Chelatococcus sp. HY11: one gene and its partner. The protein of the gene in region 2 binds, or shares a complex with, the protein of the main gene of each other region. Links are inferred from orthologs where the notes say so. Each region holds a gene or a part of one and is shown on either strand. Other genes may lie near its edges. The genes, in order: dnaN and KIO74_RS03125.

Region 1 (7,091 bases), 2.6 Mb from region 2 along the record:
GTGAAGGTTTCGGGCGATGCGAGGAAGGAGACCTCGGTGCCACGCTTGTCCTGCGGGGCTTCGCCGACAACGGCGAGCGGCGCCACCGCGTTGCCGTGATTAAACTCGACGAAATGCTCCTTGCCTCCGCGCCAGATGCGCACCTTCAGCCAGGTTGACAGCGCGTTGACCACCGACACGCCGACGCCGTGCAGGCCGCCGGAGACCTTGTAGGAGTTCTGGTCGAATTTCCCGCCCGCATGGAGCTGAGTCATGATGACCTCGGCCGCTGAAATGCCCTCGCCGGGATGAATATCGGTGGGGATGCCGCGACCATTGTCGGAAACCGTGACCGAGCCGTCGGCATTCAGCGTCACGGTGACCCGTGTCGCATGGCCCGCGAGCGCCTCGTCGATGGCGTTGTCGACGACCTCGTACACCATGTGGTGGAGGCCTGAGCCGTCATCGGTGTCGCCGATATACATGCCTGGGCGCTTGCGGACGGCATCGAGGCCTTTGAGCACCTTGATAGAATCGGCGCCATAGGACTCTTCGTTCACGTCGCGGGCGGGTTCAGCCATGGATGGGTCCAATCCGATATCGGGAAGCACTGCCGCGATCGCACCGCAGCCTTTGATTCGACAGCATAAATCTAATCATTCGGGCGTGAGATTTCACGCCCGCGCGGGCACTTTTCCCTTGAGAATGCGGCTTTATCGCGTTGCGACCGCAACGGCCGCGCCGGCCATCACGGTTCCGCTGCCCCGGTTAAGCCAGCGCATGGCGCGCGGCGAGGTGAAAAGCCGGCGAACACGTGTCGCCAGAAGCACATAGCCGGTGAACACGCCGGTCAGGACGGCGACGATGACGGCGGCGAGTTCGACGAAGGCCAAAAGACGAACATCCGCCAGATTAATGATATTGGGCAAGAGCGCGAGATAGAACATCATGGTCTTAGGGTTGCCGAGCGTCAGCATCAGGCCGCCGATGAAAGCGCGCGCGCCCCTTTCGCCGGGGCCGGCGTGCGCGGAGGTCCCCGGCGCGGCCGAAACCGGCGCGAACCAGAGCTTCCACGCCAGCCAGAGCAGATAGGCGGCGCCGAGATAACGGATGACGAGGAAGAGTTCGTGGAATGTCTGAGCCACGACGGCGAGTCCGAGCACCGCGGCCGCCAGCCAGACTACATCTCCGACAATAAGGCCGGCAAGGAAGGGAGCGACGCCCGTCGCCCCGCGCGCCAGCACCCGCGCGAGAATCGCCGCGACCGCCGGTCCCGGCGAAGCGCCCGCGGCGGCGAGCACGCTGGCGAAAACGGCAAGGCTGATCAGGTCAAGGCCGGACATTGTCTCAGCGTCTCACGATATCGGGGCATAGAAAGCCAAAAACGTTGATGCTGCTCATAGCAGAAATGATACGCGGCGCGAAGGCGTGATTCGCAGGTGCGGCTGCTGGGCGGAAAGTCAAATTTCTGTTGCGGCGTAACGTGTTACCACGCCGGAAGCCACCAGGAAACGTACTGAGCCGTCCGGCAGGTCGGCGAACAGCGCGGGGTCGGCGCCAGTCATCCAGACTTGGGACCCCAGCGCGCCCAATTCCCGGTAGAGCGCGGCGCGTCGGCGTGGATCGAGATGGGCTGCGACCTCATCCATGAGCACCAGCGGCGCGATCCCGCTCATGGTCGCGACGAGGCGGGCATGGGCGAGCACGAGCCCGATCAGCAGCGCCTTCTGCTCGCCGGTCGAGCATTGGCCGGCGGGCATCGCCTTCGCGCGATGGTGCACCACGAGTTCGCTGGTCTGCGGGCCTGCCAGCGTGCGGCCGGCGGCCTTGTCGCGCGCCCGGCCGTCACGCAGCAGGCGGCGATAGTGATCCTCGACCTCGACGGCGGCGGTCGTGTTGACCATCGCCTCGATTTCGCCTTCCAGTCGCAGTTCGGCCGAGGGAAAGGGAGAGGCGTCATCGCGGGTCGCTTCGATCAGCGCGGCGAGCCGCGCCACCGTTTCCGCGCGCGCGGCGGCAACGGCGACGCCGAGTTCAGCCACCTCCCGCTCCACCGCATCGAGCCACGCCCGGTGGGGAGCATCCTCCGCGAGCAGCCGGTTGCGGCCGCGCATCGCCTTCTCGAAGGCGTTGACGCGTGTACCGTGGCCTGCGTCGACGGCCAGAACGAGGCGATCGAGGAAACGGCGGCGATCACCCGCGGCCCCGGAAAAGAGCCCGTCGAGAGCCGGTGTCAGCCAGACGACTCGCACATACTCCGCGAAGGCTGAAGCGGACGCCACCGCCGTGCCATCGACCCGGCATTTGCGGCCCGCGCCGCCGTCAGCCGTTGGTTCACTGCCGATACCCAGACGAATCTCGTCAAAAGCTGATGCCAGCGTGGCGGACACCGCAAAGCCGCCGCGTCCGCCAAGGCGTGCGAGCTCGCTGAAGTCAGCCCTGCGTAACCCACGCCCGGGCGTGAACAGCGACAGCGCCTCGATGAGATTGGTCTTGCCCGCGCCATTGTCGCCGACGAGCGCCACCAGTGGCGCTTCGCCGACGTCGAGATGGAGGTCCGCATAGCTGCGGAAATCCGCAAGTATGAGGCGCTTCACGCGCGGAGCCGTCGCGAGCTCCTGAATGGTCGCGTCCCCACAGTTTGCCTGGCTACATCTGGCGGCGTTCAAGAACCGCCGCCTCGCTCAGTCCACATGTCGCCGGCCAGAAGCCACATGTGTCAATCGCTTCGCCGCGGGTATCGCGCCGCCTGACAGTCTGATCTGGCTGAGAAAAACGCCCCGACCCGTCAGGCTGCCGTTCCCCACGCAAGGTCGTTCCGATCCTTGCGCGCGATGCCCCTGCGGTCAGACCCGCATCGGCATCAGCACATAGAGAGCCGCTGCCCCCTCGCGATCCTGCACGAGTGTCGGCGAACCGGCGTCCGCCAGTTTGAACAGGGCCGTGTCGCCGTCGAGCTGGCTCGTGATATCGAGGAGATAGCGCGCGTTGAAGCCGATATCGAGACCTCCTGCCTCATAGTCGACTTCGAGCTCCTCGGTCGCGCTGCCTGAGTCCGGGTTGGTGACCGAAAGAACCATGCGGCCGTCGCTGAGGGCGAGCTTCACCGCGCGCCCGCGCTCAGATGAAATGGTCGATACACGATCGACCGCCGCGCTGAACACGTCGCGATCCACGACGAGCTGCTTGTCATTGTTGGCCGGGATGACCCGCTGATAGTCCGGGAAAGTCCCGTCGATCAGCTTCGACGTCAGAACCACGGCGCCGATCGTCAGCCGCACCTTGGCTGGCGACAGCTCGACGGTGATTTCCGCTTCCAGGCCATCGAGCAGCTTCTGGATCTCGGCGACGGCCTTGCGCGGCAGGATGACGCCGGGCATGCCGACGGATCCGGCCGGCGCCGGCACGTCGACGCGTGCGAGGCGATGGCCATCGGTCGCCACAGCGCGCAGCACGGTCGCGCCGGGTTCCGCCTCGATCGTGTGAATGAAGATGCCGTTGAGATAGTAGCGCGTCTCTTCCGTCGAGATCGCGAACTGCGACTTGTCGATAAGGCGCTTCAATTCGATGCCGGGCAGACTGAACCGATGCGGTAGGTCGCCCGCCGCGAGATCGGGAAAATCGCTTTCAGGCAGGGCCTGCAGGTTGAAACGCGAGCGTCCGGCGCGCATCAGCATCTGCGTTCCGTCGCCTGTGGTTTCCAGCGAGACCTGCGCGCCGTCGGGCAGCTTGCGCACGATGTCGTAGATGACGTGGGCCGGGACCGTTGTGGCGCCCTCGACTTCGACATCGGCGGCCAGGGTTTCCGTCACCTCGAGGTCGAGATCGGTTGCCTTCAGGCTAAGCTGACCGGCCACGCCCTTCAGGAGGACGTTGGACAGGATCGGAATCGTTGTGCGCCGCTCGACGACGCGATGGACATGACCGAGCGACTTCAAAAGTGTCGCCCGTTCGACGGTGACCTTCATCGAACGTTCCGTTTCTCTCTAACGCAATGTCCCGTGCAGAACAGGCTGGAAAGAAACCGGCCCGCCCAACGGGTGGGCAGGCACAATGCCGTCTCGCCAGCGCTTTCGCAAGGGCACTTGTTAACAAGCCACGGTTCCGGGCGGCGGCCCATGGGCATGGGCCGCATTCCGGGAGACTTACTCCTGCAGCATGCGCTTCAGGAGCTCGACCTCTTCGTTCAATGCGCTGTCGTCACCGACGGCCTTTTCGATCTTCCGCACCGCATGCAGCACGGTGGTGTGGTCGCGCCCGCCGAAGCGCCGGCCGATTTCCGGCAGGGAGCGCAGGGTCAGAATCTTGGACAGATACATCGCGATCTGGCGCGGCTTGACTACCGCCGCCGTCCTACGCTCGGACAGGATATCGGCGCGCGAGACGTTGTACCGGCTGGCGACCAGCTTCTGGATGTCCTCGATCTTGACGCGTTTGGGGTCCTTGGTGCGGACGAGATCGCGGATGGCTGCCTCGGCTGTCTCCAGCGACATCTCCGACCCCGAGAGGGTGGAATGCGCGAGCAGCCGGTTGACGGCACCGTCGAGGTCGCGGCCGTTGGTGGTGATCACGCGGGCCACGTAGGAAACGACCGGCGCCGGCACCGAGAACGCCGGATGGACGGATTGCACCGCCGCGATCCGGGCCATCAGGATGCGGTTGCGCAGCTCCTCGTCCAGCGAGGCCATCTCAACCACGAGCCCGCCGGCAAGGCGCGAGCAGACACGCTCGTCGAGGGCCTCAAGGTCAGCGGGAGGACGATCCGCGGCCACCACGATCTGTCGCCCGGCATCAAGCAGGGCATTGATGGTGTGGCCGAATTCCTGCTGGATGGATTTGCCCTGCAGGAACTGCACGTCGTCGATGACGAGAAGGTCGATGCCGCGCAGCTTTTCCTTGAAGGCAAGCGCGGTCTGGGCCTTCAGGGCGGCGACGAAGCCATACATGAAGCGATCGGCTGTGAGATAGATGACCCGCTTCCCGCAGCGCTGGGCCTCGTGGGCCACCGCCTGGATCAAATGCGTCTTGCCGAGGCCGACGCCGGCATGGAGATAAAGCGGATTATAAAGCGGGGTCGCGCCGTCGTCGCGCGCCACCCGCTCGGCCGCAGCATGGGCAAGCGCGTTGGACCGGCCGACAATGAAGGACTCGAACGTCAGGCGGCTGTCGAGAGGATTGCCCGTGAGATCCGAGCTTTCGCCACGCTGGGTAGCGGTCACTGCAACCGGCTTCTCGAAAACAGGCGGCGCGATGCTCGTCTCGGCAAATCCCTCCCGCACGGCTGCCGGTCGTGGCGCCGGCGGCTCCGCCGGCCGCGCGGGGGTGATCGCGTCACGGTTCACCGAGCCGCGAACGGATAGGGCGAGACGGGTTACCTCAGCGCATTCGGCGCGGAACAGGTTGAGGACACGGTCTGCATAATGGGACTCGATCCAGCTCTTGAGGAAGCGCGTCGGAACGGTGAGCCGGGCGACGCCCTCGGTCACTCCATCCAGCTCAAGACGCCCGAACCAGCTCGTGAAAACATCTTCCCCGAGCTCGACACGCAGCCGACGCCGCACACGTGTCCATGGCTCACCGAATACCGGCTGATCGCCAACGGCGTTCGTGCTCACCACCGCTGCTCCCATGCCACCCATTCCCAACGCACCACTTCCCAACGCACCACTTCCCAAGATACTCGATCCCAAACCATTCGCGACCTTGGCGCTTCCTTTGAGGGGATCACCAAGGCCGCCCGGACTGATACCGGGGCCACGAGCCGTTGCCGATAAGGCCTCCGAAGGCCGTAAACCCTGCCCGGACAAAGGGCCCTTTTCAGGGCTTCCACGTTCTCCGGCGAGTTTCGTCCCTTCGTTCGCCTTATACATCGACCGCAGCTCCTTTTTTTGTTTTAACGCCCGACCTCTGAGCGCAAACCATCCCCACGGCACAATCGACGATTGCGCCGCTGTTGGATCTCCAACGAACAAACCTTAAGCCGCGCCTGCCCTTAAAAAGGTACGCAACAAGAGGCGTGCGGAGACTGTTTCGAAATTACGCAGAGTCAACGGGACCAGGTGCGCAGCAACAGAGAACTTTACAGAATAACGAAGCCGCATAACACCGGCATAATCTGTAACGATGCTTTCCACACTGCTCGATAAGCAGAGGTCGCAGGCTGTATATAGAGCGACCTGACAGCTGTTGAACAGACAAAAAACACCGCCCCCTCCTGAAAAAGAGGTTGAATTCTTCCAACTTTCCCGCTGAAGGCCTCAAGGCGAAAGCCTCAAGTCCGCTAACACTACGACACCCGCTTGGGCGGGCGCAACACATCAAACGGTTGTGGAGGCGCCAAAGCTCACCTATCGGCGAGTCGCGGTGGCTGCAGGCTGGCTTGCAAACAGTGTAAATTGTTGTTGATGCTCGGTTTTCGTAATGGCTCCGCTCAAGCTTAATCGCCACCCTGGGGAAGCGATTTGCGACACGATCGGTCGCCCTCCTTCCCACCCGGATGGACAGATTCGCCCCCCCTCACACCCTTTGCCTGCTAAGGATCTGTTCTGACGGCGTTTTATCTGCGCGGTTGGGTTTGCAAGATGCCCCTGATGCGGGGATCGCTTGTCAAGAGTAAAAGGCAAGCATGTAGTGCGCGAAATGCGTATTCGGCGGCGGGAAATAAAAAAAGCCCGGCAAAAGCCGGGCTTTTCAAAGCAATCGAAGAGTATCGATTAAGCGCTGAGCGCCTTGATGCGGCTCGCCAAGCGAGAGACCTTGCGCGACGCGGTGTTCTTATGCACGACGCCCTTCTGAGCGGCGCGCATCAACTCGGGCTCGGCCGAACGCAGGGCCACCGCGGCGGCGGCCTGATCGCCGCTGCCGATGGCTTCCTCAACACGGCGGAGGAAGGTGCGGACGCGGCTCTTACGCGCCTTATTCACGGCCGTGCGGCGTGCAATCTTGCGAGCCGCTTTCTTGGCCGACGCGGTATTAGCCATCTCTAACCTCTTGATCGTCCCCGATCTGTCCGCGCGACCAGTAGCGGCGAGCGATCGGGATCGGCAGTTGTTAACAGTGAAAGAGGGCAGCGCCGAACGCCACCCATCCTGATGGGCGGCTTATACGGTGTC
Region 2 (4,415 bases):
CGTTCTGGCGGTCATGGGGAGATCCTAGAGCGCTTTCCGCGTCCGGGGAATCACCTCCTCGTTACGGAACGAAGTCCTCGAATATCATCTGATCGGCGTGGGCCGAGGCCTGTTCGCGATCCCCGGGTGTCCGCACGGTCCAGGTCAGCACCGGCATGCCGAAATGGCGCGCCATGACGGTGGCCGTCGCCGGGAGGTCGCCGACACGCCAGGCGACGAAATCAGGCCGCGAGCGGTCGATATGGAGGAATTGCTCGAGCTCCCGCCGCTTTTCCGGACTCAAATGGCCCCAGTCCTTATCGTCGTAACGGCTCTCCGCCACGATCCCGCGCGGCACGCCTGGCGCGAGGTCCTTGAACGCCGCGATGAGATCGGGGTCGAAGGACATGACCGCGAGCGGCTCGGAGCGATTGTCGACCACTGCGGCCGTGCGGCGGATGAGCGCGAGATCGCCGTCGAAGCGGCTCTTCACCTCGATGACGAGCGGCACGCGGCCGGCGATCCTGTCGAGGAACGCCGACAGCGGTTCAATGCGGTTCTCCGTCGCCTTGAAGGGGACGGCCGCGAGCGCGGCGGCCGTAAGGGCGTCAAGGCGCCCTTGACCCTGCGTCAGCCTGTCGAGCACGAAGTCGTGGTAGACGACCGCTTCCCCATCGGCTGTCAGTTGCACATCGCATTCGATGGGGAAGCCGCCGACGATGGCCGCCTCGGCGGCATCGGCGGTATTTTCGATCACGTCGACCCGATTGTGCAGCCCGCGATGGGCAATAGGTCGCGTGCAAAGCCAATCGGGCGCGGTCATGATCAGGCAACCTCGAAGAGAGCTTCCACCTCGACGGCGGCGTCGAGCGGCAGCTGCGCGACACCGACGGTGCTGCGGGCGTGGCGGCCGAGGTCGCCGAAGACCTCAACCATCAGATCCGACGCGCCGTTCATTACGCCGGGTACGGAGCCATAGGTCGGTGTCGAATTGATGAAGCCGCCGAGCCGCACGACACGGGTGATCCGGTCGAGGCCACCGAGAGCTGCGTTCGCCTGGGCGAGAAGATTGATGGCGCAGAGACGGGCGGCCTGCTGGCCTGTCTCCAGCGAGATTTCGCCGCCGAGCTTGCCCTTGTGGGCGTCCGCGAGCTTGCCATCGGCACCGAGGCAGAGCTGCCCGGAGATCGTCAGCAACTGGCCGCTCAGCACGAAGGGCACGTAATTGGCAATCGGTGCTGCCGGGGTCGGAAGGACGATACCGAGTTCTGCCAGCCTGGAGGCGATGCGGCTCATGGAAGGGGTTCCTTGTCTTGCAAGCATGGACAATGCGGCCGCCCTCGCTGCCGAAGGCGGACTGAGAGCGTTGTCGCCCACTGCTGTCCGGATCGCAACGGCGGATATCATGGGGCTTGGTCATTGATCCCGCGAGATACTTGGCTGATGCTGTGCTAGGTGGACCGGTCAAGCGCCCTTGGATTCCGATGGAGGTCATCATGGTGAGAAAGCCCGTCGTCGTTACAGCGATGGCCCTCACGTCGCTCTGGACCTCGGGCGCCATGGCCGAGGTGGCGCCTGGCATTTCGCTCGCGCCGCACAGGGCCGTCTATGACCTGTCACTCGCCGACAGCAGCAATTCCATTCAGTCGGCGATGGGGCGCGTGGTCTACGAGATCACCGGCACCGCTTGTGACGGCTATGCGTCGCGCTCGCGGCAGGTCGTCGTTCTCGAGGGTGAGAGCAGCGCATCGACCACCGATATGCGCATGACGACCTTCGAGGACGCAAGCGGTGGCTCGTTCCGTTTCAAGGCGGAGACGCGCAATGCGAACGCGCCGCCGAAGCTGGTCGATGGCGAGGCGGTGCGACGTGACGGCGCGGTCGCCGTGAATTTCGTCAAGCCCGGCCGCGAGACGTTAAAGTTGGGCGACGCGATGTTCCCGGCGGCACATCTCAGGACGCTGATCACTGGCGCAAAGGCAGGCAAGCCTATCGTCGAGGCGCGTGTTTTCGACGGCTCGGAAGATGGGCGCAGCTTTTATGATACGCTGGCGGTGATCGGAAGGGCTGACGCGGTGAGCCCGGATCCTGGCAAGGCAACCACGGACAAGGACGAACTGACCAAGCGGGACGCCGGAGCGAGCGACGAAGAGGCAGCCGCGGAGCGCCAGCGCCGGTTCGACGGCCTGTTCGGCACCGCCGCGCATTGGCCGATCGCGATCAGCTATTTCAAGCAAGCGACGGCGCGGAGCGAGGCCTTGCCCGTCTATGTCCTGAGCTTCGACCTCTATGAGAACGGCATAGCCCGCTCCCTGACCCTCAAATACGACAACTTCACACTGAAGGGCGAGCTGAAGGAGCTGGAGCTGCTCAAGGCGGCCGTCTGCGAATAGGTCGCCGGCTCAAGCCTTGCGACCGTTGCCGAAGACGATGCCCTTGACCACGGCGCCAGCGCCGAACTTGGCGCGCAGATCATCCACTGCCCGCTCCATGCGGGCATCGCGTTTGGCGGTCTGATCGGCGAGGTCTCCCTGATCGGCTTCGACGGCGGGGTGAAGATCGGCCGTGCCGATCCCGATGAGCCGGAATTGCGTGCCATCGCATTCGGGCAGGAGCAGGTCTTTTCCCGTCTCGAACAGGCGACTGGCGAGCTGCGTGGCGGGGACGCCGCGTGAGCGGCTGCGCAGCTTGAAGTCTGCCGTCTTCAGTTTCAGCGTGACGGAGCCGGCCGCCAGCTCCGCGGCCTTCAGCCGCGCCGACAGCTTTTCACAGAGTCGCCAGAGGATGGGCAAGAGGTCGGCCGGTGCGCCGATGTCCTCGTTGAACGTCGTCTCGGCGGAGACGACCTTGGCCTCCCGGTTCGGGCTGACGGCTCGGTCATCGATGCCATGGGCGAGCCGCTGCAATCGCCCGGCCTCCTTGCCGAGGAGCGTCATCAATTTGTTCGGGGATGCCGCGCGCAGATCCCGGATCGTCCGGACGCCGGCGCGCTCGAGTTTTTCCATTGTCACCGCGCCGACGCCGAAAATGATCGAGACCGGCTTGTCGGCCAGAAAGCCATCGACCTCCTGTTTGCCGATGATCGCGAAGCCTCGGGGCTTGTCGAGGTCCGAGGCAATCTTCGCCATGAATTTGTTGGTCGAGAGGCCAATGGAGACGGTGATGCCGACTTCGCTTTCCACACGCCGCGCGAATCGCGCGAGGATGACCGCCGGGCTAGCGTGGTGCAAACGCTCGGTGCCGCCGAGATCGAGGAAGGCCTCATCGATTGAAAGAGGCTCCACCATCGGCGTCAGGTCCAGCATCATCTGCCTGATCTGACGGCCGACGCGCACATATTTGGCCATGTCCGGCTTGATGACGACGGCATCGGGGCACAGCTTCAGCGCCTTGAACATGGGCATGGCCGAGCGCACGCCGTAAGTTCGCGCCACGTAGCAGGCGGTTGAGACAACACCGCGCTTGCCGCCGCCGATGATTATCGGTTTTATTGCGAGCTCGGGGGAATCTCGTTTTTCAATCGCCGCATAGAACGCATCGCAATCGACATGGGCGATGTGGAGCGCGTCGCGTTCGGGATGGGTGAGGAGGCGGGGACTGCCGCATGCGGGACAGCGGGTGGGCTGGCGGGCCGTCTCGGTATCGGTCAGGCAATCGCGGCACAGGGAGCGCGATTGACCAGGCGTGTTCATAGGGGGACTCCAGGACCAGCAAGCTTTTGCCGTGCGATGGATATGGCCTCTGGATCGAGCCTGTGATTGGCCGCGAAGGTCAAAAGCAGGGCTTCGTCCGCAGCGAGATGGTCGAGCACGGCAGCCAGAAAGCCAGGCTGGCTGGCGCTTTCGCGTATCGTGTCCGGGCCAAGCCCGGTTGTGCCGAGGAAACGTTCCAGTCTTTCCTCGTCGGACGCAAGAAAACCAAGCGCCTGAAGAGCGATTTCCTCAGGGTCTGGAAGCGGTGAGGGGCGTTGCGGGGCCATAGCGTCGTCCAAAGGTGGCAGGGGATGAAATTGGATTTGCGTTTCGTCAACTGGTCAATGGTAATGATGCCGGCCTACGGCTTTGCGCGCGTGGACTCCCCACATGTGGGATTTACTCTAGATGATGGGAACAGCTGATGCGCAAGACGGTGCTGATCGTCGAGGATAATGAGCTCAATATGAAGCTCTTCAGCGACCTTCTGGAAGCGCATGGTTATGCAACGCTCAAGACCTCGAACGGGATCGAGGCGATGGAGCTTGCCCGGAGCGACCACCCTGATCTCATCATCATGGATATCCAGTTGCCCGAGGTTTCCGGGCTGGAAGTGACACGCTGGCTGAAGGCGGACGACGACCTGAAATCGATTCCCGTCATCGCGGTGACAGCCTTCGCCATGAAGGGTGACGAGGAGCGGATCAGGGAGGGAGGGTGCGAGGCGTATCTCTCGAAGCCCAT

Evidence for each region.
Region 1: the proteins of KIO74_RS03125 (region 2) and dnaN are in contact, whole or in part, in a solved structure (PDB 1OK7), measured with the Escherichia coli proteins. The link is inferred for Chelatococcus sp. HY11 from one-to-one orthologs.

What each region holds. Positions count from the first base shown.
Region 1 is NZ_JAHBRX010000001.1:3,248,896-3,255,986, reverse strand. The notes cover bases 1,887-4,771. They hold dnaN (DNA polymerase III subunit beta), read right to left. Parts: upstream 3,948-4,771; coding sequence 2,826-3,947; downstream 1,887-2,825. Other genes in these bases: dnaA (chromosomal replication initiator protein DnaA), read right to left, coding at 4,125-4,771; recF (DNA replication/repair protein RecF), read right to left, coding at 1,887-2,603. Outside these bases: gyrB (DNA topoisomerase (ATP-hydrolyzing) subunit B), read right to left, coding at 1-560; KIO74_RS14860 (LysE family translocator), read right to left, coding at 693-1,322; more of recF, read right to left, coding at 1,440-1,886; more of dnaA, read right to left, coding at 4,772-5,609; rpsT (30S ribosomal protein S20), read right to left, coding at 6,693-6,959. UniProt on the Escherichia coli protein: Confers DNA tethering and processivity to DNA polymerases and other proteins. Acts as a clamp, forming a ring around DNA (a reaction catalyzed by the clamp-loading complex) which diffuses in an ATP-independent manner freely and bidirectionally along dsDNA.
Region 2 is NZ_JAHBRX010000001.1:624,501-628,915, forward strand. The notes cover bases 1,527-4,415. They hold KIO74_RS03125 (DNA polymerase IV), read right to left. Parts: upstream 3,672-4,415; coding sequence 2,382-3,671; downstream 1,527-2,381. Other genes in these bases: KIO74_RS03120 (EipB family protein), read left to right, coding at 1,527-2,372; KIO74_RS03130 (DUF3572 domain-containing protein), read right to left, coding at 3,668-3,958; KIO74_RS03135 (response regulator), read left to right, coding at 4,096-4,415. Outside these bases: KIO74_RS03105 (GNAT family N-acetyltransferase), read right to left, coding at 1-15; KIO74_RS03110 (glycerophosphodiester phosphodiesterase family protein), read right to left, coding at 62-802; KIO74_RS03115 (RidA family protein), read right to left, coding at 805-1,275; more of KIO74_RS03120, read left to right, coding at 1,476-1,526. UniProt on the Escherichia coli protein: Poorly processive, error-prone DNA polymerase involved in translesion repair and untargeted mutagenesis. Copies undamaged DNA at stalled replication forks, which arise in vivo from mismatched or misaligned primer ends.